Regions from separate parts of the Streptomyces sp. NPDC048106 genome, predicted to be linked through region 1. Evidence: riboswitches for the same ligand, from Rfam matches in the RefSeq annotation. Region 1 holds a riboswitch; each other region holds the start of a gene.

The links. A riboswitch is a leader RNA that binds a small molecule or an ion and turns the genes downstream of it on or off. The one in region 1 is predicted to bind cobalamin.
Region 2: linked by a shared signal. The riboswitch ahead of AB0927_RS38335 (cobalamin biosynthesis protein) and the one ahead of AB0927_RS20530 (ribonucleoside-diphosphate reductase subunit alpha) in region 1 are both predicted to bind cobalamin.
Region 3: linked by a shared signal. The riboswitch ahead of AB0927_RS19865 (CbtB-domain containing protein) and the one ahead of AB0927_RS20530 (ribonucleoside-diphosphate reductase subunit alpha) in region 1 are both predicted to bind cobalamin.

Annotation. Positions count from the first base shown of each region.
Region 1 covers NZ_JBEZND010000019.1:64,549-72,174, forward strand. The annotation lists gene AB0927_RS20510 (cytochrome P450) at 1-85, shown strand, start outside; gene AB0927_RS20515 (helix-turn-helix domain-containing protein) at 131-1,093, opposite strand; gene AB0927_RS20520 (hypothetical protein) at 1,186-1,428, shown strand; gene AB0927_RS20525 (ribonucleotide-diphosphate reductase subunit beta) at 1,341-2,348, opposite strand; gene AB0927_RS20530 (ribonucleoside-diphosphate reductase subunit alpha) at 2,348-4,729, opposite strand; cobalamin riboswitch at 4,854-5,014, opposite strand; gene mctP (monocarboxylate uptake permease MctP) at 5,135-6,763, opposite strand; gene AB0927_RS20540 (DUF3311 domain-containing protein) at 6,760-7,023, opposite strand; gene AB0927_RS20545 (GntR family transcriptional regulator) at 7,166-7,626, opposite strand, start outside.
Region 2 covers NZ_JBEZND010000063.1:6,820-14,445, reverse strand. The annotation lists gene cobN (cobaltochelatase subunit CobN) at 1-1,522, opposite strand, end outside; gene AB0927_RS38340 (cobyric acid synthase) at 1,519-3,027, opposite strand; gene AB0927_RS38335 (cobalamin biosynthesis protein) at 3,024-4,013, opposite strand; cobalamin riboswitch at 4,112-4,255, opposite strand; gene AB0927_RS38330 (hypothetical protein) at 4,403-4,630, opposite strand; gene AB0927_RS38325 (inorganic phosphate transporter) at 4,677-5,936, opposite strand; gene AB0927_RS38320 (lysozyme) at 6,091-6,846, opposite strand; gene AB0927_RS38315 (class II aldolase/adducin family protein) at 7,043-7,626, shown strand, end outside.
Region 3 covers NZ_JBEZND010000018.1:71,360-78,985, reverse strand. The annotation lists gene AB0927_RS19885 (alpha/beta hydrolase) at 1-540, opposite strand, end outside; gene AB0927_RS19880 (GNAT family N-acetyltransferase) at 732-1,241, shown strand; gene AB0927_RS19875 (histidine phosphatase family protein) at 1,340-1,975, shown strand; gene AB0927_RS19870 (CbtA family protein) at 1,920-2,672, opposite strand; gene AB0927_RS19865 (CbtB-domain containing protein) at 2,695-2,916, opposite strand; cobalamin riboswitch at 2,955-3,086, opposite strand; gene AB0927_RS19860 (enoyl-CoA hydratase/isomerase family protein) at 3,170-4,225, opposite strand; gene AB0927_RS19855 (sterol desaturase family protein) at 4,387-5,220, opposite strand; gene AB0927_RS19850 (GntR family transcriptional regulator) at 5,217-5,939, opposite strand; gene AB0927_RS19845 (ferredoxin) at 6,166-6,375, shown strand; gene AB0927_RS19840 (FAD-dependent oxidoreductase) at 6,365-7,626, shown strand, end outside.

The DNA of each region.
Region 1 (7,626 bases):
ACCGGCCGACGAGTCCGACGACACCGTCCGCGTGGGCATCACCCTGCGCCCGGGCGACCTGCGGCTGCGGCCGCGGCCCTGGTGAGAGACTCCGGGCGAGACCGGGAGTGACGCCGCTACCGGCGCGTGTTCAGGCGGCCTGCGGGCCCCGGAACGCGCGCCGGTAGGCGTTCGGCGTGGTGCCGAGCGCCCGCACGAACTGGTGGCGCAGCGCGGCCGCCGTGCCGAACCCGGTGCGCGCGGCGATCGCGTCCACCGTCTCGTCCGACCCCTCCAGCAACTCCTGGGCGCGCAGCACCCGTTGGCGCAGGATCCAGCGGTAGGGCGTGGTCCCCGTCTCCTGCTGGAAGCGGCGGGCGAAGGTGCGCGGTGCCATGTGGGCGCGGGCGGCGAGCTGTTCGACGGTCACCTCCAGATCGAGGTGCTCCTCCATCCACACCAGCACCTCGCCGACGGTGTCGCACCGCCCCTTGGGCAGCGGCCGTTCGATGTACTGGGCCTGGCCGCCGTCCCGGTGCGGGGGCACCACCATCCGGCGGGCGATCTTGTTGGCGACCTCGGGGCCCTGCTCCTTGCGCACCAGGTGCAGACACGCGTCGATGCCGGCCGCGGTGCCGGCGGAGGTGATCACCGGGTCCTCGTCCACGTAGAGCACGTCCGGCTCGACGGCGAGCCGCGGATAGCGCTGGGCCAGCCGCTCGGCGTGGTGCCAGTGCACCGCGCACCGCCGCCCGTCCAGCAGGCCCGCGGCGGCCAGCACGAACACCCCGGAGCAGACGCTGAGCACCCGGCAGCCCCGGTCGACGGCCCGCCGCAGCGCCGCGAGCAGCTCGGGCGGATAGTCCCGTTCCACGTAGCTCTCACCGGCCGGGACGGCGATCAGATCGGCCTCTTCCAGCCGCTCCAGGCCGTGCGGCGTGGACACGGTGAACCCGCAGTGGGTGCCGAGGTCGGGCCCCTCGGCCGAGACCACGGCGAAGTCGTACACCGGCAGTCCCTCGTCGCTGCGGTCGATGCCGAACACCTCGCAGACGACGCCCAGCTCGAAGGGGTGCACTCCGTTCAGCAGCACGGCGGCCACGTTCTTCAGCATGTCCCCAGTGTGCCGCAGAGCTGGCAGTAATTCGAGGGTGTACGGCAGTCCTGCCACTCCCGGTCAGCAGCGTCCGGCAGGACAGTAGTGGCATGACTGGAAACCAGATCCAAGGCCTCATCGGAATGACCGCCACCCTCGCGATCCTCGTCCTCCTGGTCCTCCCCTCCGTGCTCGGCATCCTGCGCGACAGGCGCGTCGACCGGCAGATCAGGAAGGCCCAGGAGGCCCGCGCGGACGAGGAGGCTCAGAAGTCCTCGTCCAGGTCGACGGTGCCCTCCACCGCCACCTGGTACGCCGAGGGACGGCGCTCGAAGAAGTTGGTCAGCTCCTGAACACCCTGGAGCTCCATGAAGGAGAAGGGGTTCTCGGAGCCGTAGACCGGCGCGAAGCCCAGCCGGGTCAGGCGCTGGTCGGCCACGCACTCCAGGTACTGCCGCATCGAGTCGGTGTTCATGCCCGGGAGGCCGTCACCGCACAGGTCGCGCGCGAACTGCAGCTCGGCCTCGACGGCCTCCCGCAGCATGTCGGTGACCTCCTGCCGGAGCCGGTCGTCGAACAGCTCCGGCTCCTCCTTGCGGACGGTGTCGACCACGTCGAAGGCGAAGGACATGTGCATCGTCTCGTCCCGGAACACCCAGTTGGTGCCGGTGGCCAGGCCGTGCAGCAGACCCCGGCTGCGGAACCAGTAGACGTACGCGAAGGCGCCGTAGAAGAACAGCCCCTCGATGCACGCGGCGAAGCAGATCAGGTTCAGCAGGAAGCGGCGGCGGTCCGCCTGGGTCTCCAGGCGGTCGAGCTTGTCCACCGAGTCGATCCACTTGAAGCAGAACCCTGCCTTCTCGCGGATCGAGGGGATGTTCTCGACGGCCGCGAACGCCGCCGCGCGGTCCTCCGGGTCGGGCAGATAGGTGTCCAGGAGCGTCAGATAGAACTGGACGTGCACCGCCTCCTCGAAGAGCTGACGGCTCAGGTACAGCCGCGCCTCGGGGGAGTTGATGTGCTTGTACAGCGTCAGCACCAGGTTGTTGGCGACGATCGAGTCGCCCGTCGCGAAGAACGCGACCAGGCGGCCGATCAGATGCTGCTCGGCCGGGCTGAGCTTCGCGAGGTCGGCGACGTCCGAGTGGAGGTCCACCTCCTCCACGGTCCAGGTGTTCTTGATGGCGTCCCGGTAGCGCTCGTAGAAGTCCGGGTAGCGCATGGGACGCAGGGTCAGCTCGAAGCCCGGGTCGAGCAGGTTACGGTCGGACATCACTGGCAGGCCTCGCAGGACTCGGGGTTTTCCAGGGAGCAGGCGACGGCGTCGGGGTCGGCGACCTGCTGGACGGGGATGGTCTGCTGCGCCCGGGCGGCGCGGGCGATGCGGGTCGCCGGGCGCGAGCGCAGGTAGTACGTCGTCTTCAGCCCGGACTTCCAGGCGTAGGCGTACATCGAGGAGAGCTTGCCGATCGTCGGCGTCTCCATGAACAGGTTCAGGGACTGCGCCTGGTCGATGAACGGGGTGCGCGCCGCCGCCATGTCGATCAGACCGCGCTGCGGGATCTCCCACGCCGTGCGGTACAGCGCCCGCACCTCCTCGGGGATCCACGCGAAGCCCTGCACCGAGCCGTTGGACTCGCGCAGCGCCTCCCGGGTGCGCGCGTCCCAGACGCCCAGGTCCTTCAGGTCCCGCACCAGGTACGAGTTGACCTGGAGGAACTCACCGGACAGCGTCTCGCGCTTGAACAGGTTGGACACCTGCGGCTCGATGCACTCGTAGACGCCCGCGATGGAGGCGATGGTGGCCGTCGGGGCGATGGCCAGCAGCAGCGAGTTGCGCAGGCCGACCGCCGCGATCCGCGCCCGCAGCGCCGCCCAGCGCTCGGGCCAGGTCTCCTGGACGCCGTAGTGGTCGGGGTGCAGCACACCCCGCGCGGTGCGGGTCCGCTCCCAGGCCGGCAGCGGGCCGCCCCGCTCGGCCAGGTCGGCGGAGGCCTCGTACGCGGCGAGCATGATCCGCTCGGCGATCCGGGTGGACAGGGCCTTCGCCTCGGGGGAGTCGAAGGGCAGGCGCAGCTTGAAGAAGACGTCCTGGAGGCCCATGACGCCGAGGCCCACCGGGCGCCACCTGGCGTTGGAGCGGCCCGCCTGCTCGGTCGGGTAGAAGTTGATGTCCACCACGCGGTCGAGGAAGGTGACGGCGGTGCGGACGGTCTCGTCCAGGCGCGCCCAGTCGATGCCGTCGGCGTCGATGCCCTCGGCGCCCCGCTCGGCCACGAACGCACCGAGGTTGACGGAGCCCAGGTTGCAGACCGCCGTCTCGCCGTCGTCGGTGACCTCCAGGATCTCCGTGCAGAGGTTGGAGGAGTGGATGACCTGGCCCGGCTCGGCGGTCTGGTTGGCGGTGCGGTTGGCGGCGTCCTTGAAGGTCATCCAGCCCTGGCCGGTCTGCGCGAGGGTGCGCATCATGCGGCCGTACAGCTCACGGGCCGGCATGGTCTTCTTCGCCAGGCCCGCCTCCTCGGCCCGGCGGTAGGCGGCGTCGAACTCCTCGCCGTACAGGTCCACCAGCTCGGGCACGTCCGCCGGGGAGAACAGCGACCACTGCCCGTCGGCGTTCACGCGGCGCATGAACTCGTCCGGTACCCAGTGCGCGAGGTTCAGGTTGTGCGTACGGCGGGCGTCCTCACCGGTGTTGTCCCGCAGCTCCAGGAACTCCTCGATGTCGGAGTGCCAGGTCTCCAGGTACACCGCGGCGGCGCCCTTGCGCCGGCCGCCCTGGTTCACGGCGGCCACCGAGGCGTCCAGGGTCTTCAGGAACGGCACGATGCCGTTGGAGTGCCCGTTGGTACCGCGGATCAGCGAACCGCGGGCACGGATGCGGGAGTACGACAGCCCGATGCCGCCCGCGTGCTTGGAGAGCCGGGCGACCTGGTGGTAGCGGTCGTAGATGGAGTCCAGCTCGTCCAGCGGGGAGTCGAGGAGATAGCAGGACGACATCTGGGGGTGCCGGGTGCCGGAGTTGAACAGCGTGGGCGAGGAGGGCAGGTAGTCGAGCCGACTCATGAGCCCGTAGAGCGCGGCGACCTCGTCCACGGAGCGGGCGGAGTCGTCCTCGGCGAGGCCGGCCGCGACGCGGAGCAGGAAGTGCTGGGGGGTCTCGATGACCTTGCGGGTGAGGGGGTGGCGCAGCAGGTAGCGGCTGTGCAGGGTGCGCAGGCCGAAGTAGCCGAAGCGGTCGTCGGCGGCGGGGTCGACCAGGGCGTCCAGCCGGGCGGCGTGCAGCGCCACGAACGCGGCGGTCCGGTCGGCGATGAGGCCCTCCCGGTGCCCGACGGCCACCGAACCGGTGAACGACGTCACGCCCTGCGAGGCCGCCTCGGCGCGGACGGAGACGGTCAGCAGCCGGGCGGCGAGCCGCGAGTAGGCGGGATCCTCGGAGATCAGGCCGGCCGCGGCCTCGGTCGCGAGCTCGCGCAGTTCCGCCTCGTCGGCGTCCGCCGAGCGGCCGCGCAGGGCGGCGGCGGCGACGCGGCCGGGGTCGGCGTCGGGGAGGTCCCCGGTCAGCTCGGTCAGGGTCCGCAGCAGCGCGGCACCGGGACCTTCGTTCTCCTGGCCTGTGGCTGAAACCGGGTCTGCTGGCGCGATGGTCACGTGGGCTCTCCCTCGCTCGGCACGGGGCCTGGCGGAGGGCAGGGGCAGCAGCCACGAGCGCACACGGCGTCGCGTCCACCGGCCCACTCCACGAGGCCCGGACGTCTCAGAGCACCCGAACCGGCCGGCCGGGTGCGCTGCCGGCAGGTCCTCGGACTGACTCCTGTGCGCAGACACGCACAAGTACACCGTTGCGGGACAGTTCCGGATTCGCACCGGATTCCCCTGCGACGACAGCGAGCATGAGCATACATCTAGTGCCGGGCCGTCATGCCACCCCCAGATGTTGTGTCGCCATGTGTCCATGGGGGACATGCGAAACGGGCCGCCGGCGTGTGACGCCGACGGCCCGCTGCGGGTCGTTCGCGGTTGCCCGGGCCCCCTGAGGGGCTCTGGCGGGCGGTTCTAGTGGGCGCTTCCCGCGGTGGCCGGGGGCAGCTCCACCTGGACGTCCGGGTCGCCCGCGTCCGCCGTGTAGTCCTCGGGACGGGTCTCGTCGATGCCCTCGGGCGCCTTGACGGCCTTCAGGATGAAGGTCAGGACGACCGTGACCAGGACGTTGAGGACGAAGGCCGTCAGACCGATGTAGCCGATCTGGCCGATGCCCGGGATGTCGTCGGACGAGCCGCCGAAGTGCTTCTGGGTCGGGGAGGCGACGCCGTACGCGGCGAGGGTGCCGTAGACCATGCCGACCGCCCAGCCGGCGAGCAGCGCCCAGCGGTGGAACCAGCGGGTGAACAGGCCGCCGACCAGGGCCGGGAAGGTCTGGAGGATCCAGATACCGCCCAGCAGCTGGAAGTTGATGGCGACCGTCTTGTCCATGCCGAGCACGAAGATCAGCGCGCCGACCTTCACCAGCAGCGACACGATCTTGGAGACCTGGGCCTCCTGCTTCGGCGTGGCGTCCGGCTTGATGAAGTCCTTGTAGATGTTGCGCGTGAACAGGTTCGCCGCCGCGATCGACATGATCGCCGCCGGCACCAGCGCGCCGATGCCGATCGCCGCGAACGCCACACCCGTGAACCAGTCCGGGAACATGTTCTCGAAGAGCTGCGGGATCGCCAGCTGACCGTTGGTGACCTTCACGCCGGCCGCGATCGCCATGAAGCCCAGCAGCGCCAGCAGGCCGAGCATCAGGGAGTACAGCGGCAGGATCGTGGTGTTGCGCCGGATCACGTTACGGCTCTTGGAGGAGAGCGTCGCGGTGATCGAGTGCGGGTACATGAACAGCGCGAGCGCGGAGCCGAGGGCCAGCGTGGCGTACGTCCACTGTCCCGCCGGCGGCGGCGCGAGCGCCCCGCGCGGCTTGCCGGTGGCCGGATTCACCTGGCTGAACGCGTGGCCCGCCTTGGCGAAGATGTCGTCGAACCCGCCCAGCTTGATCGGGATGTAGATGATCGCCACGATGATCACGATGTAGATCAGCGCGTCCTTGACGAACGCGATCAGCGCCGGCGCCCGCAGACCCGAGGAGTACGTGTACGCCGCCAGCACCGCGAAGGCGATCAGCAGCGGCAGGTCCTTCACGAACGCGTTGGTGTTCTCGCCGCCGCCGACGCCCAGCACGTCGAGCACCGCCTGGATGCCGACGAGCTGGAGCGCGATGTACGGCATCGTCGCGAGGATGCCGGTCAGCGCGACCGCGAGCGACAGCCCCTTCGAGCCGAACCGGCCACGCACGAAGTCCGAGGTGGTGACGTACCCGTGGCGGTGCGAGACCGACCACAGGCGCGGCAGGAAGGTGAAGATCAGCGGGTACACCAGGATCGTGTACGGCACCGCGAAGAAGCCGGACGCGCCCGCCGCGTAGATCGCCGCCGGCACGGCCACGAAGGTGTACGCCGTGTACAGGTCACCGCCGAGCAGGAACCAGGTGATCCAGGTACCGAACGACCGTCCGCCCAGGCCCCACTCGTCCAGCGAGTGCTCGTTCTCGGCCCTGCGCCAGCGCGCGGCGAGGAAGCCCAGGACCGTGACGGCCAGGAAGAAGAAGATGAAGACGCCGAGTGCGACGCCGTTGACCCCGGTCTTCACTTCGCGGCACCCCCCTGCGCGCCGTGGCGGGAGCGCTGGTCGTGCTGCCACAGCTTGTAAGCGATCATGGTGAGCGCGGTGGAAATGATCACCCAGAGCATCTGGTACCAGTAGAAGAACGGGATCCCGATGAACGCGGGATCCGTCTTCGAGTAAGAGCTCATCCACAGCAGTGCCACGAAGGGCGCGATGAGACAAATGCCGATGACCACACGTACCGGTGTCACCACCGGTGGTCTCACTTCGGGCGATTCTGACATGCTGTGGCTCCGTTCCCTCGTCGATCACCTCTGGTAATGCGCAGGCAATCTAGGTGACGGAATCCAGCCAGTGGAAGACCCTGTCTCAAGCTGTGTATATCGATTCGGCGAAGGAACGGGCACGTCCGGAACGTATACGCGCCTAGTCCACCGGCCGCTTGAGCCGGGCGACGAACTTGTACCGGTCGCCCCGGTACACCGAGCGCACCCACTCCACCGGCTGGCCCGAGCGGTCCAGGGAGTGCCGGGACAGCATCAGCATCGGCAGCCCGACGTCCGTACCGAGCAGGCCGGCCTCGCGCGGGGTGGCCAGCGAGGTCTCGATGGTCTCCTCGGCCTCGGCGAGGTGGACGTCGTACACCTCGGCCAGCGCGGTGTAGAGGGACGTGTACTTCACCAGCGAGCGGCGCAGCGCGGGGAAGCGCTTGGCGGACAGGTGCGTGGTCTCTATGGCCATGGGCTCGCCGTTGGCCATGCGCAGCCGCTCGATGCGCAGCACGCGCCCGCCGGCCGAGATGTCGAGCAGCTCGGCGAGCCGGTCGTCGGCGGTGATGTAGCCGACGTCCAGGAGCTGCGAGGTCGGCTCCAGGCCCTGGGCGCGCA
Region 2 (7,626 bases), on a different contig from region 1:
GCTTGCCCATGTGCACCACCGCGTCCGCGCCGAAGCCGTGCTCCAGCCAGCGGTAGGCCGCCATGTAGTGGTGGGAGGGCGGCATGTCGGGGTCGTGGTAGATCGCGATCGGGTTCTCGCCGAAGCCGCGCGGCGGCTGGATCAGCACGACCACGTTGCCGAACCGCAGGCACGCCAGCACGATGTCGTCGCCGTCCACGTACAGGCTGCCCGGCGGCTCGCCCCACGTCTGACGCATCGCCTCCCGCAGCCGCGGGTCCAGCTCCTCGAACCAGGCCCGGTAGTCGGCCAGCGGCACCCGCGCGGGCGCGGCGGCGAGCTGCTCTTCCGTCAGCCACTCCACGTCGTGGCCGCCCGCCTCGATCAGCCGGTGGATCAACTCGTCGCCGCCGGAGGGGTATTCGGTGAGCCCGTATCCGGCGTCGCGCAGCGCGTCCAGCACCCGGACCGCCGACGCGGGCGTGTCCAGTCCGACCGCGTTGCCGACGCGGGAGTGCTTGGTCGGGTACGCGGTGAAGACCAGCGCGACGCGCTTTTCCGCGTTCGGCTTGTGCCGCAGCCGTGCGTGCCGCTCGGCGATCCCGGCCACCCGCGCGGCCCGCTCGGGGTCGGCGGCGTACACCGGGACCCCGTCGGGGCCCTGCTCCTTGAAGGAGAACGGCACGGTGACCAGCCGGCCGTCGAACTCCGGGATCGCCACCTGCATCGCCGCGTCCATGGGGGACAGGGCCGCGTCGGACTCCTCCCACGCCGCGCGCGAGGAGGTGAGGCAGAGCCCTTGCAGGACCGGGATGCCGAGGTCGGCCAGCGCCCCGACGTCCCAGGACTCCTCCTCCCCGCCCGCCGACGCCTGCGCGGCGTGCGTGCCGCCCGCCGCGAGCACGGTGGCCACCAGCGCGTCGGCCCGGCCCAGCAGCTCGTACAGGCCCGGGTCCGCGCCGCGCAGCGAACCGCAGTAGACGGGATGGGCGTTGGCGCCCCGTGCCTCGATCGCCGCGCACAGGGTGTCCACGAAGGCGGTGTTGCCGCTGAGTTCATGGGCCCGGTAGAAGAGCACGCCCACCGTCGGGCGGCCGTCCTGGACTTCGTGCGCGCCGTGGACGCCGTACTCCGGCATCCGGCGCGGTTCCTCGAAGCCCTCGCCGGTCAGCAGCACGGTGTCGGACAGGAACCGGGACAGCTCCCGCAGGTTGCCGGGGCCGCCCTCCACCAGGTAGCGCAGCGCCTGGGCCACCACACCGGCGGGCACCGTCGACGCGGCCATCAGCTCCGCGTCCGGCACCGTCTCGCCGCCCAGCAGCACCGCCGGGACGCCGGAGGCCGCCAGCGCGGCCAGTCCCTCCTCCCAGGCGCGCCTGCCGCCGAGCAGCCGTACGACGGCGAGGTCGGCGCCCGCCAGCAGCCGCGGCAGTTCCTCCGCGACGTCGACCCGGGTCGGATTGCCGATCAGGTACCCGGCGCCGGAGGCCCGGGCCGCCAGCAGGTCCGTGTCGGCGGTCGACAACAACAACACTGTGCTCATGCGGGCGCTCCCGGTGGGATGAAGGGCAGTCCTCGCGGCGCGCCGGACTCGATGAGCCGCCACAGCGCGTCGGTGTCCGCGTGCTGTTCGATCAGGTCGCCGAGCCGGTCGAGCTGCTCCTCGCGCAGCGCGGCGAAGGACGTGTCCGGCGCGGGGGTGAAGCGGCGGCCCGCGGCGGCGGCCACCTCGCGCAGGAAGGCGCGGCGGAAGCCGTCCGACTCCAGCGAGCCGTGCCAGTGGGTGCCCCAGGTCGCGCCCACCCGGCAGCCGTCCAGGAAGGCCTCCCCGCCGGTGACGCGGGCCACGCCGTGATGGATCTCGTACCCCTCGACCGGCTCGCCGAGGGCCCGGCCGCGGGGCCGGGCGAGGGTCTTCTCGCGGGCGAACCGCACCCGCACGGGCAGCAGCCCGAGCCCGGGGACGGCGCCGGCGCGTGACTCCACCTCGTCCTCGATGTGCTCGCCGAGGATCTGGAAGCCGCCGCAGATGCCGAGCACGGGCCGGCCGGCGGCGGCCCGCTCGGCCAGGGCGCCGGCGAGACCCCGCTCGCGCAGCCACGACAGCGCCCGGACCGTGCCCCGGGTGCCGGGGACGACGGCCAGGTCGGCGTCGGCCAGTTCCTCCGGGCGGTCCACGAACCGCACCACGACGCCCGGTTCGGCGGCCAGCGCGTCCAGGTCGGTGAAGTTCGACATCAGCGGGATCGCGCACACGGCGACCCGCAGCACGTCCTCGCCGGCCGGGGCGGCGACGGCCGGCTCGCGCACCGACCCGCGCAGGGAGAGGCGGAGTCCGTCCTCCTCGTCGATGCCGAGTCCGTGCCGGAACGGCAGCACGCCGTACGTCCGCCGCCCGGTGAGCCCCCGCAGCATGTCCAGGCCGGGCTCCAGCAGCGAGACGTCGCCGCGGAACTTGTTCACGAGGAACCCGGCGACCAGTTCCTGGTCCTCGGGCGACAGCAGCGCGAGGGTGCCGAAGAAGGAGGCGAAGACGCCCCCGCGGTCGATGTCGCCGACGACCAGCACGGGCAGCCCGGCACCGCGCGCGATCCCCATGTTGACGATGTCGGTCCGGCGCAGGTTGATCTCGGCCGGGCTGCCCGCCCCCTCGCAGATCACCGCGTCGTACCGGCCCCGCAGTTCGGCCAGGCAGTCCAGCACCGTGCCGAGCAGCCGCTGCTGGCGCCCGCCGTGGTAGCCGCGCGCGCTGAGTTCGCCCACCGGCCTGCCCAGCAGCACCACCTGGCTGCTCTGTTCGCCGCCCGGCTTGAGCAGCACGGGGTTCATCAGCGCGGTCGGCTCGATCCGGCATGCCTGGGCCTGCATGGCCTGGGCCCGCCCGATCTCGGCGCCCTCACGGGTGACGAAGGAGTTGAGGGACATGTTCTGCGCCTTGAACGGCGCGACCTTCACGCCCTGGCGCGCCAGCCACCGGCAGATCCCGGCCGTCACGACGCTCTTGCCGGCGTCGGAGGTGGTGCCGGCGACGAGGAGACCACCGTTCACTTCGCGTGTCCTTTCCGCCCGCTGACGCCGCTGACGCCACGGACGCCGCTGACGCCGCTGATCAGGAGCCGCGCGGCGACGGTGGTGCCGAGCGCGAGCAGGCCGACGCGGCGGGAGAGCCGTACCGCGCGGCCGATGTCGGTGACCCGTACGGCCCGTCCGGTGGCGCCGTTGAGCACCGGGCGGTGCTCGACACGGCCGCCGTAGGAGAGGGTGCCGCCGAGGCGCACGCCGAGGGCACCCGCGAAGGACGCCTCCACGGGACCGGCGTTGGGGCTCGGATGCCTGCGGGCGTCCGCGCGCCAGGCCCGCACCGCGCCGCGCGGGTCGGGTCCGGCGACGGCGGCGAGTACGGCGGTCAGCCGGGCCCCCGGCCAGCCGGCCACGTCGTCCAGGCGCGCGGCCGCCCAGCCGAAGCGGCGGTAGCGGGGAGACCGGTGACCCACCATCGCGTCCAGGGTGTTGGCGGCCCGGAAGCCGAGCAGCCCCGGCACCCCGGCGGCCGCGCCCCAGACCAGGGCGCCCACGACCGCGTCGGAGGTGTTCTCGGCGACGGACTCGACCACGGCCCGCGCGATGCCGTCGGCGTCCAGCGCCTGCGGATCCCGGCCGCACAGGTGCGGCAGCCGGGCGCGGGCCGCCTCGACATCCCCGGCCGCCAGGGCGTCCCCGATCGCCCGGGCCTCGCGGGCGAGGGAGGTGCCGCCGACGACGGCCCAGGCGGCCGCGGCGGTCAGGGCGACGGAGGCGGTGGGGGAGGGGCGTACGGCACGGGCGGCCAGCGCTCCGAGCGCGACGGCGCCCCCGGCGCACACGGTGGTGTGCAGGGCGCCCCAGCCTCGGTGGTCGTGCCACAACGCGCCCTCGGCAGCGGCGGCCGCCCGTCCGAACGCGGCGACCGGGTGCCCGCGGCGGGGATCGCCGAGGAGCAGGTCGCCGAGGAGTCCGGCGGCGGCGCCGTACGCATATCTGCGATCGGCGGCCATCGGCTCAGCCGGCCGTGGGCACCGCGACAGTGGTCCGGGTACTGGTCCTTCGGCAGCCGAGCATGGCGATGTGTCCTCACTCAGGGTGTCCGCGCCCTGGTTCGACGTGATCCGGCGGCGAGAGTTCCTGGCTTCCGGGGGGTTCTTCCCCGGTGACAGTGGCGGGACCGCGCCGGATTCGCACCGGCTTCCTCTCCTGCTGCCGTATATGGCCCAGGCAGTCCACCACGCTCCCGGAAGAACCGTCAACTTGCCGTTGACCTGCGGGAGTGTGCAGATTCCCACATCAGGGGGGTGGCCGGACATGCCGAAGGCTCCCCTGCCGCGGGTGGCGGCGGGGAGCCTTCGGGGGTCTCGGGGGACCTGAGGGGGCCTCGCGGGCCCCGGGCTCAGGACTTGGCGAGGATCAGGACGATGCCGTACGCCACCGCCGCGGCGCAGGCCGCGAAGCAGACGTAGGCGCCGGTGACGGCGAGCGTGGCGGAGCCGCCCTCGGCCGCGGCCTTCTCGCGCCGGGCCAGGCCGTTGACGCCGAGGGTGAACAGGACCACCAGGCCCACGGTGAACGCGAGGCTGACGCCGAAGACGGAGCCGATGGCCGCCCAGTCGATCTTCATGGGAACGCTTCCTTGGTGAACGGGGCTCGGTGAGCGGGGCTCGGGATCAGACGGTGGCGGCCGGCGGGACCGCGGAGGCGGCGGGGGCCGTCGGGTCGGTGGCCGGGGCCGGGATGGTGGCCGTCAGGCCGTCGGTGAGCGCGCCCGCCGGGGGCGGGGTCACCGCGGCGATGGCGGTGGTCACCACACCGGACGGCTCCGGGCTCCCCTCGGCGACCACGTTGGTGTGGTCGATGACCTCGCGCCGGGACAGCCTGTAGATCCAGGCGCTCGCGGCGACCAGGAAGACGGCGACCACGGCGGTGCCCCAGTCCCCGAGTTCGGTGACGGCCTCGGCGCCCGCGCCGACCAGCGCGGCGGCCGGCAGGGTGAGCACCCAGGCGACGGCCATCCGGGTCGCGGTGGACCAGCGGACCACACCGCCCTTGCGGCCCAGACCCGAACCCATCACCGCGCCGGAGACGACGTGGGTGGTGGAGAGGGAGAAGCCGAGGTGCGAGGAGGCCAGGATGGCGGTCGCGGCGCTGGTCTGCGCGGCGAAGCCCTGACGGGGCTCCAGGTCGGTCAGGCCGGTGCCCATGGTGCGGATGATGCGCCAGCCGCCGATGTAGGTGCCGAGCGCGATGGCCAGGCCCGCGCAGAGGATCACCCAGGTGGGAGGGTTGGAGCCGGGGGCGATGGCGCCGCCCGCGATCAGCGCGAGGGTGATGACGCCCATCGTCTTCTGCGCGTCGTTGGTGCCGTGCGCGAGGGAGACCAGCGCGGCGGAGGCGACCTGGCCGGCGCGGTAACCCTTGCGGGTGGCCTCGCCCTCGGCCTTGCCGCCGATGCCGTAGGAGCACCGGGTCGCCACCAGTGCCGCGATGCCCGCCACGACCGGCGCGGCGACCGCGGGCAGCAGCACCTTGGTGACCAGCACCCCGCCGTGCACCGCGTCGAACCCGGCGGAGGCGATGGCGGCGCCGATCAGACCACCCATCAGGGCGTGCGAGGAACTGGAGGGCAGGCCCACCAGCCAGGTCAGCAGGTTCCAGAGGATCGCGCCGACCAGGGCGGCGAAGATGACCTCGGGACGGATGCCGCTTTCGTCGACGAGACCCTTGGAGATCGTGTTGGCGACCTCCACGGAGAGGAAGGCCCCCACCAGGTTGAGGGTGGCGGACATGGCTACCGCGAGCTTCGGCTTCATGGCGCCTGTGGAGATGGTGGTGGCCATCGCGTTCGCGGTGTCGTGGAAACCGTTCGTGAAATCAAACGCGAGTGCGGTGACCACCACAATCGCGAGGATCAGCGAGAAGCTTTCCATTTACCCAGGCAATCGTTCGAGGTCGGTGTCCGGATGAACGTAGGCAACCTGGGTGAACGGAAGATGAACTGAGGCGGGCACGAGGGTGTCCGCATCGGGGGTGCGGGACTCCGCTTGTCCCTCCCGGAGCGGACGTGCCCAGAGCCCCCTTGGGCTACCAGCCCGCCGCGAACGCCCGCAGCCTGCCGAAGGTGCCGCGGAAGAGATTCTGGTCACCCGGCAGCCGGCCGGAGGTGGCGTACTGCCAGAAGGTCCAGTGCCGCCAGCCGCCCGGCAGCGAGCCCGGCTCCGAGGCGTCGTGGCGGGCGACCCACAGCGGGTGGCGGGAGGCGAAGGCGTGGCTGTCGCCGGTGCACAGCCTCCACCACTGGTCCGTGGTGTAGATCACAGGGCGGCGGCCGGTCTCGCGCAAAACCTCGTCGCTGAAGGACCAGATCCAGGCCGTCATGCGCCTCTCGCTCAGGCCGTAGCACTTGTCCCTCGCGCGGTACGGGTCGTATTCGATGTCCAGCGCGGGCGGCAGCGTCCAGCCGTCGGCCCGCCAGTCCCCGCCGTGCTCCACGAAGTACCTGGCCTGCCTGGCGCCGGAGGACTCGTCCGGCAGCGCGAAGTGGTAGGCGCCGCGGATCAGGCCGGCGTCGCGGGCGCCGTCGTACTGCTGGTGGAAATAGGGGTTGTGGTAGTGCGTGGACTCGGTCGCCTTGACGTAGACGAAGCGCGCCCCGCCGGCCTGGGCGGCCGGCCAGTTCACGCGCCTCTGGTGGGAGGAGACGTCGTGGCCCCCGGGCCGGCTCGCGGGCCGGCCCGGGGGACCCGCCGAGGCGCCGGCGGCGCAGGTGAGGACGAGCGCCGCGGCGGCCGCCGCGAGGGCGCCGGCGCGGCGGCGGAGGTGAGTGCGGTCACGGGCCATGTGCCAACTCCCCGGGGTGACGGACGACCAGGTCGCCCGGCGGGCAAGGAGGGCTCATTCAAGGGCGGACGCTCGGCGAATTGGCGCAGATTCATGGTGTCTGGTGCGATATGAACCCTTTTGGGGGTTCCGAGACTCGGACAGAAGTGCGGCGACCGCGCCCTATGGGGTAGGGGCGGCTGGCAGGATCGCGGACATGACCTCGAAGCTGCGGGAGACGGGCGGAGAAGTGCGCGAGGAAGCGGCGCAGCGGTGGGCGGCACTGGTCGCGACGGCGCGGCGGAGCGTCGCCGACGGGCTGGTCGTCGGCACCTCGGGCAATGTCTCCGCACGCGTCGGGGACGTGGTGCTCGTCACCCCGTCGGGCGTGCCCTACGACCGGCTCACCCCGGACGACATCACCGGCGTGGACCTCACCGGCCGTCAGGTGCTCGGCTCGCTGGTGCCGACGAGCGAGCTGCCCATGCACCTCGCCGTCTACCGCACCACCGACGCCCGCGCGATCGTCCACACCCACGCCGTGCACGCCACCGCGGTCTCCATGCTGGTCTCCGAGCTGCCGCTGGTCCACTACATGGCCGCCGCCCTCGGCGGACCCGTGCGCGTCGCGCCGTACGCCACCTACGGCACCGACGAGCTGGCCGCGCACATGCTCCGCGCCCTCGACGGCCGCTCCGGCTGCCTCCTGCGCAACCACGGCACCCTCACCTACGGCGCCACCCTCGACCAGGCCTACGACCGCACCGCCCAGCTGGAGTGGATGTGCCGCCTGTGGCTGAC
Region 3 (7,626 bases), on a different contig from region 1:
GAGGTAACCGCTGGTGGACACGAGCGCGGTGACGCGTTCCGGCCACAGCGCGGCGATGATGTCGGCGGTACGCGAGCCCCAGTCGAAGCCGGCCAGGACGGCCTCGGGGATGCCGAGCGCGTCCATGAGGGCGACGATGTCCAGGGCGACCGCGGACTGCTGGGCGTTGCGGACCGTCCGGGAGGACAGGAACCGTGTGCTGCCGTGGCCGCGGAGGTAGGGGACGATCACTCGGTAACCCCGCTCGGCGAGGAGCGGGGCGACATCGACGTAGCTGTGGATGTCGTACGGCCATCCGTGCAGGCAGATCACGACCGGGCCGTGCGCCGGTCCCGCCTCGGCGTACCCGATGTCGAGCACGCCGGCCTCGATCTGCTTGAGCACGGGAAACGCGGTGTGTGTCGCGGGTGCGGCGGGGGCCGCGTCCGCCGCGCGGGGAGCGGCCGCGGCGGCGTCCGCCGCGTGCGAGCCGGTCAGGGAGAGGGCGGCCGCGCCGGTCCCCAGGCCGACGGCCTTCCCGAAGGTACGCCTGTCGATCATATGAAACCCTCCGTCGTGCGCTTCGCGCGGTGAGGTCAGCTCGTCCGCGACGCTACCGGCCGGTCCCCGCTCTCCGAAGGCGGCGCGAAGGGATGATCGGTACGGGCCCGCCCCGCCCGGCCGGCCCGCGTGCGAGGACGACCGGGCATTGGGTACGTTCGGGCCAACTGCCCTCGGGCGAGGAGGAGTTCATGCTGCTGCGCGATGTCTCGCCGGACGATGTCGAGGCCTACGTCCGGATGCGCTGCGATCCCGTCATGATGGCGGGCCTCGGCGGGCCGCTGCCCCGCGCGGGGATGGCGGACAAGGTCCGCCGGGACGCGGCGGAGGCCGCGGCGGACGGCGCGTGGCTGAAGATGATCGTGCCCGATCCGGCCACGCCCGAGGTGGTGGCGGGGACGGTGACCCTGTGGGCCCACGACACCCCAGCCGCACCGCTGTCCGAGATCGGCTGGATGGTCCTCCCCGAGTTCCAGGGCCGTGGACTGGCCAAGCGCGCCGTCCGCGCGCTGCTGGAGCGGGCCCGCGACGAGGACCGCTGGGGCGTCGTCCACGCCTTCCCGGCGGTCGCCAACGCTCCGTCGAACAGCATCTGCCGCTCCGTCGGCTTCCGGTTCCTCGGAGAGACCGACACGGACTTCGCGGGCCGGATCCTCAGGACCAACCACTGGGCGCTGGACCCGGCCAGGGACCTGGCCTGACGGAGCGGACGGGACGGGCCCGGCCCCGCGGGTGTTATGTTCCCCGGGCCGCCTCCCCCGCCCGTGTTCCGTGCCCACCACCCCGCAGGAGTGACCGCGTGACCAGTCGAGTCCTGCTCGTCTCCCCCGCCATCGGCGCCTCGCTCCGGCAGATCCGCTTCGACGACGGTGGTCCGCTCGACGCCGGGGGCGTGGCGCGGGCCCGGGCCGCGGCCGGGGCGTTGCCCGCCGTGGCCCGGGTGCTCGTCTCCCCCAGTGCGCGCTGCCGGGAGACCGCGGCGGCACTGGCTCTCGAAGGGGTGGTGTCCGTGCCGGAGTTGGCGGGTCTGGACGTGGGGCGCTGGCGGGGCCGCACCCTGGACGAGGTGGGGGCCGCCGAACCGGAGGCGGTGGGCCGGTGGCTCGCCGATCCCGGCTGCGCCCCGCACGGCGGCGAGTCGGTGCGGGAGCTGTGCGCGCGGGTCGCGGGCCGGCTCGCCGACGCACGGCTCCTGACCGGTCGTACCCTCGCCGTGGTCGAGCCGGAGGTGGTCCGGGCGGCGGTCGTCGCGGCGCTGGGCATGCCGGACACGTCCTTCTGGCGGGTGGACGTGCCGCCCCTGACCGTGACCGAACTCAGCGGCAGGGCCGGGCGGTGGAACCTGCGGCTGGGACGCCCGATCGCCGCGCCGGACGGCGTCAGCGCGCGGCCGGCACCGCTCGCCCCTTCGCGGCCCTCGTCGGCGTCGGATTGAGCAGCCGCTCCGCCAACTCCCCGAAGAGCAGTCCGAATCCGCCCCACAACACGGCCTGGACGGCCAGCGCCGAGAGCCGGAACCGCCACAGCAGGACGGCCGGGAAGCCCTTCGGCACCTCGTCGACGGCCGGCAGGAACTGGTAGGCCAGCGCGACCACCACGGCGAACGCGACCACCGCGGCCACCGACGCCCACCAGGGGCCCAGCACGGGCGCGAGGCGTCTGCCGAGGAGTGTCGCGGCGATCGCCAGCAACACGCTGAGCAGCATCATCAGGAAGTACAGGGCCGTCCGTTCGCCGATGGTGTCGGCGTCGCCGACCGACGGCGGGTTGGCCGGGTACTTCAGGAACGGTACGACGTACACGGCGAGCAGCGCGCACCCCGACAGCAGCAGCGCCGTGGCGCGCGGGCCGAGGCGGCCCATCCGTCCGAGGGCGAAGCAGCAGGCGAGGGCGGCGATGCCGCCGAAGGCGACCCCGTAGACCAGGACGCCGGTGGCGAGACCGGCGGTGGACTGCAGGGAGCGGGAGACGACCACCATCTCGTGCTCGTGGGAGTGGGCCTCCTCGAAGCCGATCGCCTTGTCGACGTTCGGCTCGCCGAGGAGGTACGCCACGACCAGGGCGAGCACACCGGCGGCGAGGCCGGCGAGCATGCCCCGTACGAGAAGGTTCCGTACGGTTGCGGAGTTCATCAGCGCGCGGTGTCCCCCGGCGTCAGTGGCAGGGGAAGCCGAGCAGGTGGCGGGCGTCGTGCAGCCACTCGTGGACGTCCGTGCCGTTGAACACGGAGGTGGCGCCCTGCTCGGCGCCGACGAAGTACAGCAGGACCAGCATCAGGATGCCGAAGAAGACCGCCCAGGGAGCTATCGCCTTCAGCGGCAGCTTGGCGGGGAGGGCGGGGGCGGTGGCTGTCGGCCGGGCGACGGTCTGCGCCATGGCAGGACCTCCTTTGGGAGTTCGCGTCCCATGTCGGTGGTGCGTGGTACGACGGCTACGGGTCTGACTCACGGGCCCTTGGGCCCGCATACAGTGGCGCGACCGTGCCGGGTTCTCACCGGCTTCCGTCCTGCCGTCGTCGATATCGGACAGACCGTACCGCGTCAGCCGCCCTCGGCCAAGACCGCGCCCGCGGACGTGATCTTCCTCTCCGACCCGAGGGGCGGCCGGTCCCCGCTCCGCCCGCTGCGGGTCACCCGGCTCCGCCCAGGCCGAGTTCGCGGTCGCCCAGCGGCGCGAAGAAGCGCTCCACGTCCGCCTCGGTCACCTCGGCCAGGGTCGCCGGTGACCAGCGGGGACGGCGGTCCTTGTCGATGATCTGGGCGCGGACGCCCTCCACCAGGTCGTGGCTGCTCAACGCGGCGCACGAGACGCGGTACTCCTGGTCCAACGCCCGTTCCAGGGACCCGAGTCGTCGGACCCTGCGCATGGCGGCCAGTGTGACCTTGAGGGCCGTGGGCGACCGGGAGAACAGCGTCTCCGCCGTCTCCTTCGCCTCCGGGCTGCCGTGCGCGAGCAGCCGCTGGACGATCTCCTCGACGGTGCCGGCCGCGCAGCAGGCGTCGATCCACTCCCGCTGCGCCGCCAACTCCCCCGGCGGCACGGTCTGTTCGTGCCGCGCGAGCGCGTCGGACACGGGCATGACGGCGAGGTCGTCCAGCAGCGCGGGCAGCTCCCCGGAGGGCACGTAGTGGTCGGCGAGCCCGCACAACACGGCGTCGCCTCCGCCGATCTGATGCCCCGTCAGAGCAAGGTAGGTGCCCAGCTCCCCGGGTGCCCGGGCGAGCAGATGGGTGCCGCCGACGTCCGGGACGAATCCGATGCCGGTCTCGGGCATCGCGATCCGCGACCGCTCGGTGACGATCCGGACGCTGCCGTGCGCGGAGACGCCGACCCCGCCGCCCATCACGATGCCGTCCATGAGGGCGACGTACGGCTTGGGGTAGCGGGCGATACGGGCGTTGAGGTGGTACTCGTCGCGCCAGAACGCGGCGGACGCGGTGCCGTCGCCGTCCCGGGCGTCGTCGTGGACGGCACGGATGTCGCCGCCCGCGCACAGTCCGCGCTCGCCGGCGCCGGTGAGGACGACGGTCTCCACGCGGGGGTCGTCCTGCCAGGCGGTGAGCGCCGCGTCGATGCGGCGGACCATCTCGTGGTCGAGGGCGTTGAGCGCCCTGGGCCGGTTCAGGGTGATGCGGGCGGCCCGGCCGGTGGTGTGGCACAGCACGGGTGCCCCGGTGCCGCTCACCGGGACGTCTCCGTCAGGGCGCGGGCCGCGATGTCGTACATGATCTGGTGGTTCCTTCCGGGTGCCGGTGGACGCGAGGGGCACGGACGGTCTTCCCCGTGCCGCCCGCGTCATCCGTTCTGCCAGGGGCATCATGCCTCCCGCCCCGGGCGGGCCCGGCGTCACCCCTTCGTGCTCGGCGACCACCCCGGCGGCCCGAAGACGTAGCCGGCCCGGTCCCGCCAGCGCCCGGCCGCGCGGACGTCACGCCAGGCGGCCGCGTACTCGTGGAAGGCCACCCGCAGCGGGTTGTAGGTGTCGATGTTCTTCGTCAGGCCGTACACCGGGCGCACCCCCTCCGGTTCGAACGTGCCGAAGAGCCGGTCCCAGATGATGAGGATGCCGCCGTAGTTGCGGTCCAGGTACACGTTGTTGGAGCCGTGGTGGACGCGGTGGTGGGAGGGCGTGTTGAAGAACCACTCCACCGGGCGCCACAGTTTGTCCACGCGTTCGGTGTGCAGGAAGAACTGGTAGACGAGGCTGACGGTCTGCTCGATCAGGATCATCCACGGCGGTACGCCGATCAGCGCCAGCGGCAGCCAGAAGGGCAGGCCGGTCATCGGCGTCCAGGTCTGGCGCAGGGCGGTGGAGAGGTTGTAGCGCAGACTCGAGTGGTGGACCACATGGCTCGCCCACAGCACCCGGACCCGGTGATGGGCCCGGTGGTAGGCGTAGTACGCCAGGTCCTCGCCGAAGAACAGCAGCAGCCAGGTCCAGCCGGAGGACGCCGACAGGTGCCAGGGGACGAGGGTGTACGCGGCGGCGTACACCACGATCGTCGCGACCTTCCACGGCACCGCGATGACCTGGCTGCCCGCGCCCATGGACATGCTGGTGGCGGTGTCGCGCAGCTCGTACCCGCGCTCGTCGTCGTCCGGCAGGAAGCGGTACGACAGCGCCTCGACGACCACCAGCAGCACGAACGCCGGGATCGCGTAGACCACGGTGGGGATCACCGGCCCGCCCCCTTACGGGTGCGCGGCGCCGCGGGCACGCTGCGGGACAGCAGCTCGCGGGCCAGCCGCTCGGCCTCGTCCGCCTCGCGGGCCGCGATGTGCGCGGCCAGCCGGCGGTGGGCCTCGACGTCGAGGATCTCGCCCGCGCCCAGGTCGGCGGGCACGTCGGCGACCGGGATCAGGCCGTCCACCAGGCTGTTGAAGGCCAGCAGATAGGCGATGTTCCCGGAGCCCTCCACGATCAGCCGCCACCAGGCGACGTAGGACTCGTCCAGCTCGGTCAGATCGGGCCCGGCGTGCGCGTGCGCCTCGACGGCCGCGGTGATCTCGGCGGCGGCCCGCGCGGAGCAGCGCAGCGCGCACAGCCGGGCCGCGTCGGCGCCGACGCAGGCCCGCATCTCCAGGGCGTCGCGTGCGATGTCCTGCACGGTCGGCCCTGCGTCGGCCGCGGCGATGCCCACGGCGAGGTCGAGCCCCGCGGTGCGCCGCCAGTCCAGCACCTGGGTGCGGCCGCCGTGACTGACGTCGACCAGTCGTGCCTGCTGGAGGCGTTTGACGGCCTCCCGTACGGCATGCCGGTTCACCCCGAACTCGGCAGCCAGTTCCCGTTCGGCGGTGAGCGCGGCGCCGGGTGGCAGCTCCCCGCCGAGAATCCTGTCGCGCAACAGGGCGAAGAGCTGGTCGGAGACCGCCTCGCGCCGTATGTGTCCCTCAGCCATGGCGATCAGGGTGGCCGCACCCGGTTCAGTGGTCAACTGGTTGGACCAGTATTCCCGCGCGGGTCCGCTGACATGTCGGCTTTCGTCCGGATCCGTCAAGCGGCGCTGCCCGGCCGGGCGTTGACGCGCCGCCTGCCGGGCCCCGCCCGGGTGGCCGTGCGGGCCTGCGGTTCTCGTCCCATGCTGGAGACGAGGGGCGGGTACGGCGGAGGAGGAAGTGGTTGCGATGCGGACCGTTGTCGACCTCACGCGCTGCCAGGGCTACGCACAGTGCGTGTTCCTCGCGCCGGACGTGTTCCGGCTGCACGGCGAGGAGGGGCTGCTGTACGCCCCGGCCGTCCCGGACGACCAGGTCGAACGCGTGCGCCAGGCCGCGGCGGCCTGCCCGGTCCAGGCCATTCTCCTCGGCGAGGAGGTGAGCGGCGGTGCCCGATGACCTCATGGACGGCCGCATCGTCATCGTGGGCGCCTCGCTCGCCGGGCTGCGGGCCGCGGAGGCGCTGCGCGACGAGGGTTTCACCGGATCCCTGACGGTGGTCGGGGACGAGCCCCATCCCCCGTACGACCGCCCGCCGCTGTCCAAGCAGGTGCTGCTGGGCATCGCGCCGGCCGAGTCCACCGGGCTGCCGATGCGCCGGGACCCCAAGGCTGACTGGCTGCTCGGTGTAAGGGCCACGGGTCTGGACCCGCTGGGGAAACGGGTGCTGCTCGAAAACGGGGAGTCACTGCCGTACGACCGGGTGCTGATCGCCACCGGGACGCGCGCCCGGCCCTGGCCGAACCCGCAGGAGGCCGCGCTGGACGGTGTGTTCACCGTGCGCACCCGCGAGGATGCCGCGGGGCTCGCGCGGCGGCTGGACGCGGGGCCGCGGCGGGTCCTGGTGATCGGCGGCGGGTTCACCGGCTCCGAGATCGCCTCGGCCTGCCGGGAACGCGGCCTGGAGGTCACGGTCACCGAACGCGGCCCCGCGCCCCTGGTCGGCGCGCTCGGCGGCACCCTGTCCAAGCTCGCGGCCGTGATGCAGCGCAACCACGGCGTGGACCTGCGGACCGGCGTGACGGTGACCAGGCTGCTCGGCGACGGGAGCTTCACCGGCGTGGAGCTGTCCGACGGCAGCCGGGTGGACGCGGACGTGTGCGTGGTGGCGCTGGGGGCGGTGCGCAACGTGGAGTGGCTGGCGGAGTCCGGTCTCGCGGCGGGCCCGCGCGGGCTGGCCTGTGACGCCGGGTGCCGCGCCTTCACCATGTACGGCATCGTCACCGACGACGTGTTCGTGGCCGGCGACGTCTCCCGCTTCCCGCACCCGCTCTTCGGCTACCAGCTGCTGTCCCTGGAGCACTGGGGCAACGCGGTCACGCAGGCCGAGGTCGCGGCCCACAACATGGTCAGCCCGGGGCCGCTGCGCCGCCCCCACCTGGCCCTGCCGACGTTCTGGTCGACGCAGTTCGGGCTCAACATCAAATCGGTCGGGGTGCCCACCTACTCCGACCACGTGGTCATCGCCCAGGGCTCGCTGGAGGCGCGCAGGCTCGCCATGGTCTACGGCTACCGGGGCCGGGTCACGGCCGCGGTCACCGTCGACATGGCCAAGTCGCTCGACTACTACCAGCACCTGATCGAGACGGCCGCGCCGTTCCCGCCGCCGCCGGGCGCCGCCGACCGGGCCCTCGCGGCGGAGATCCCGAT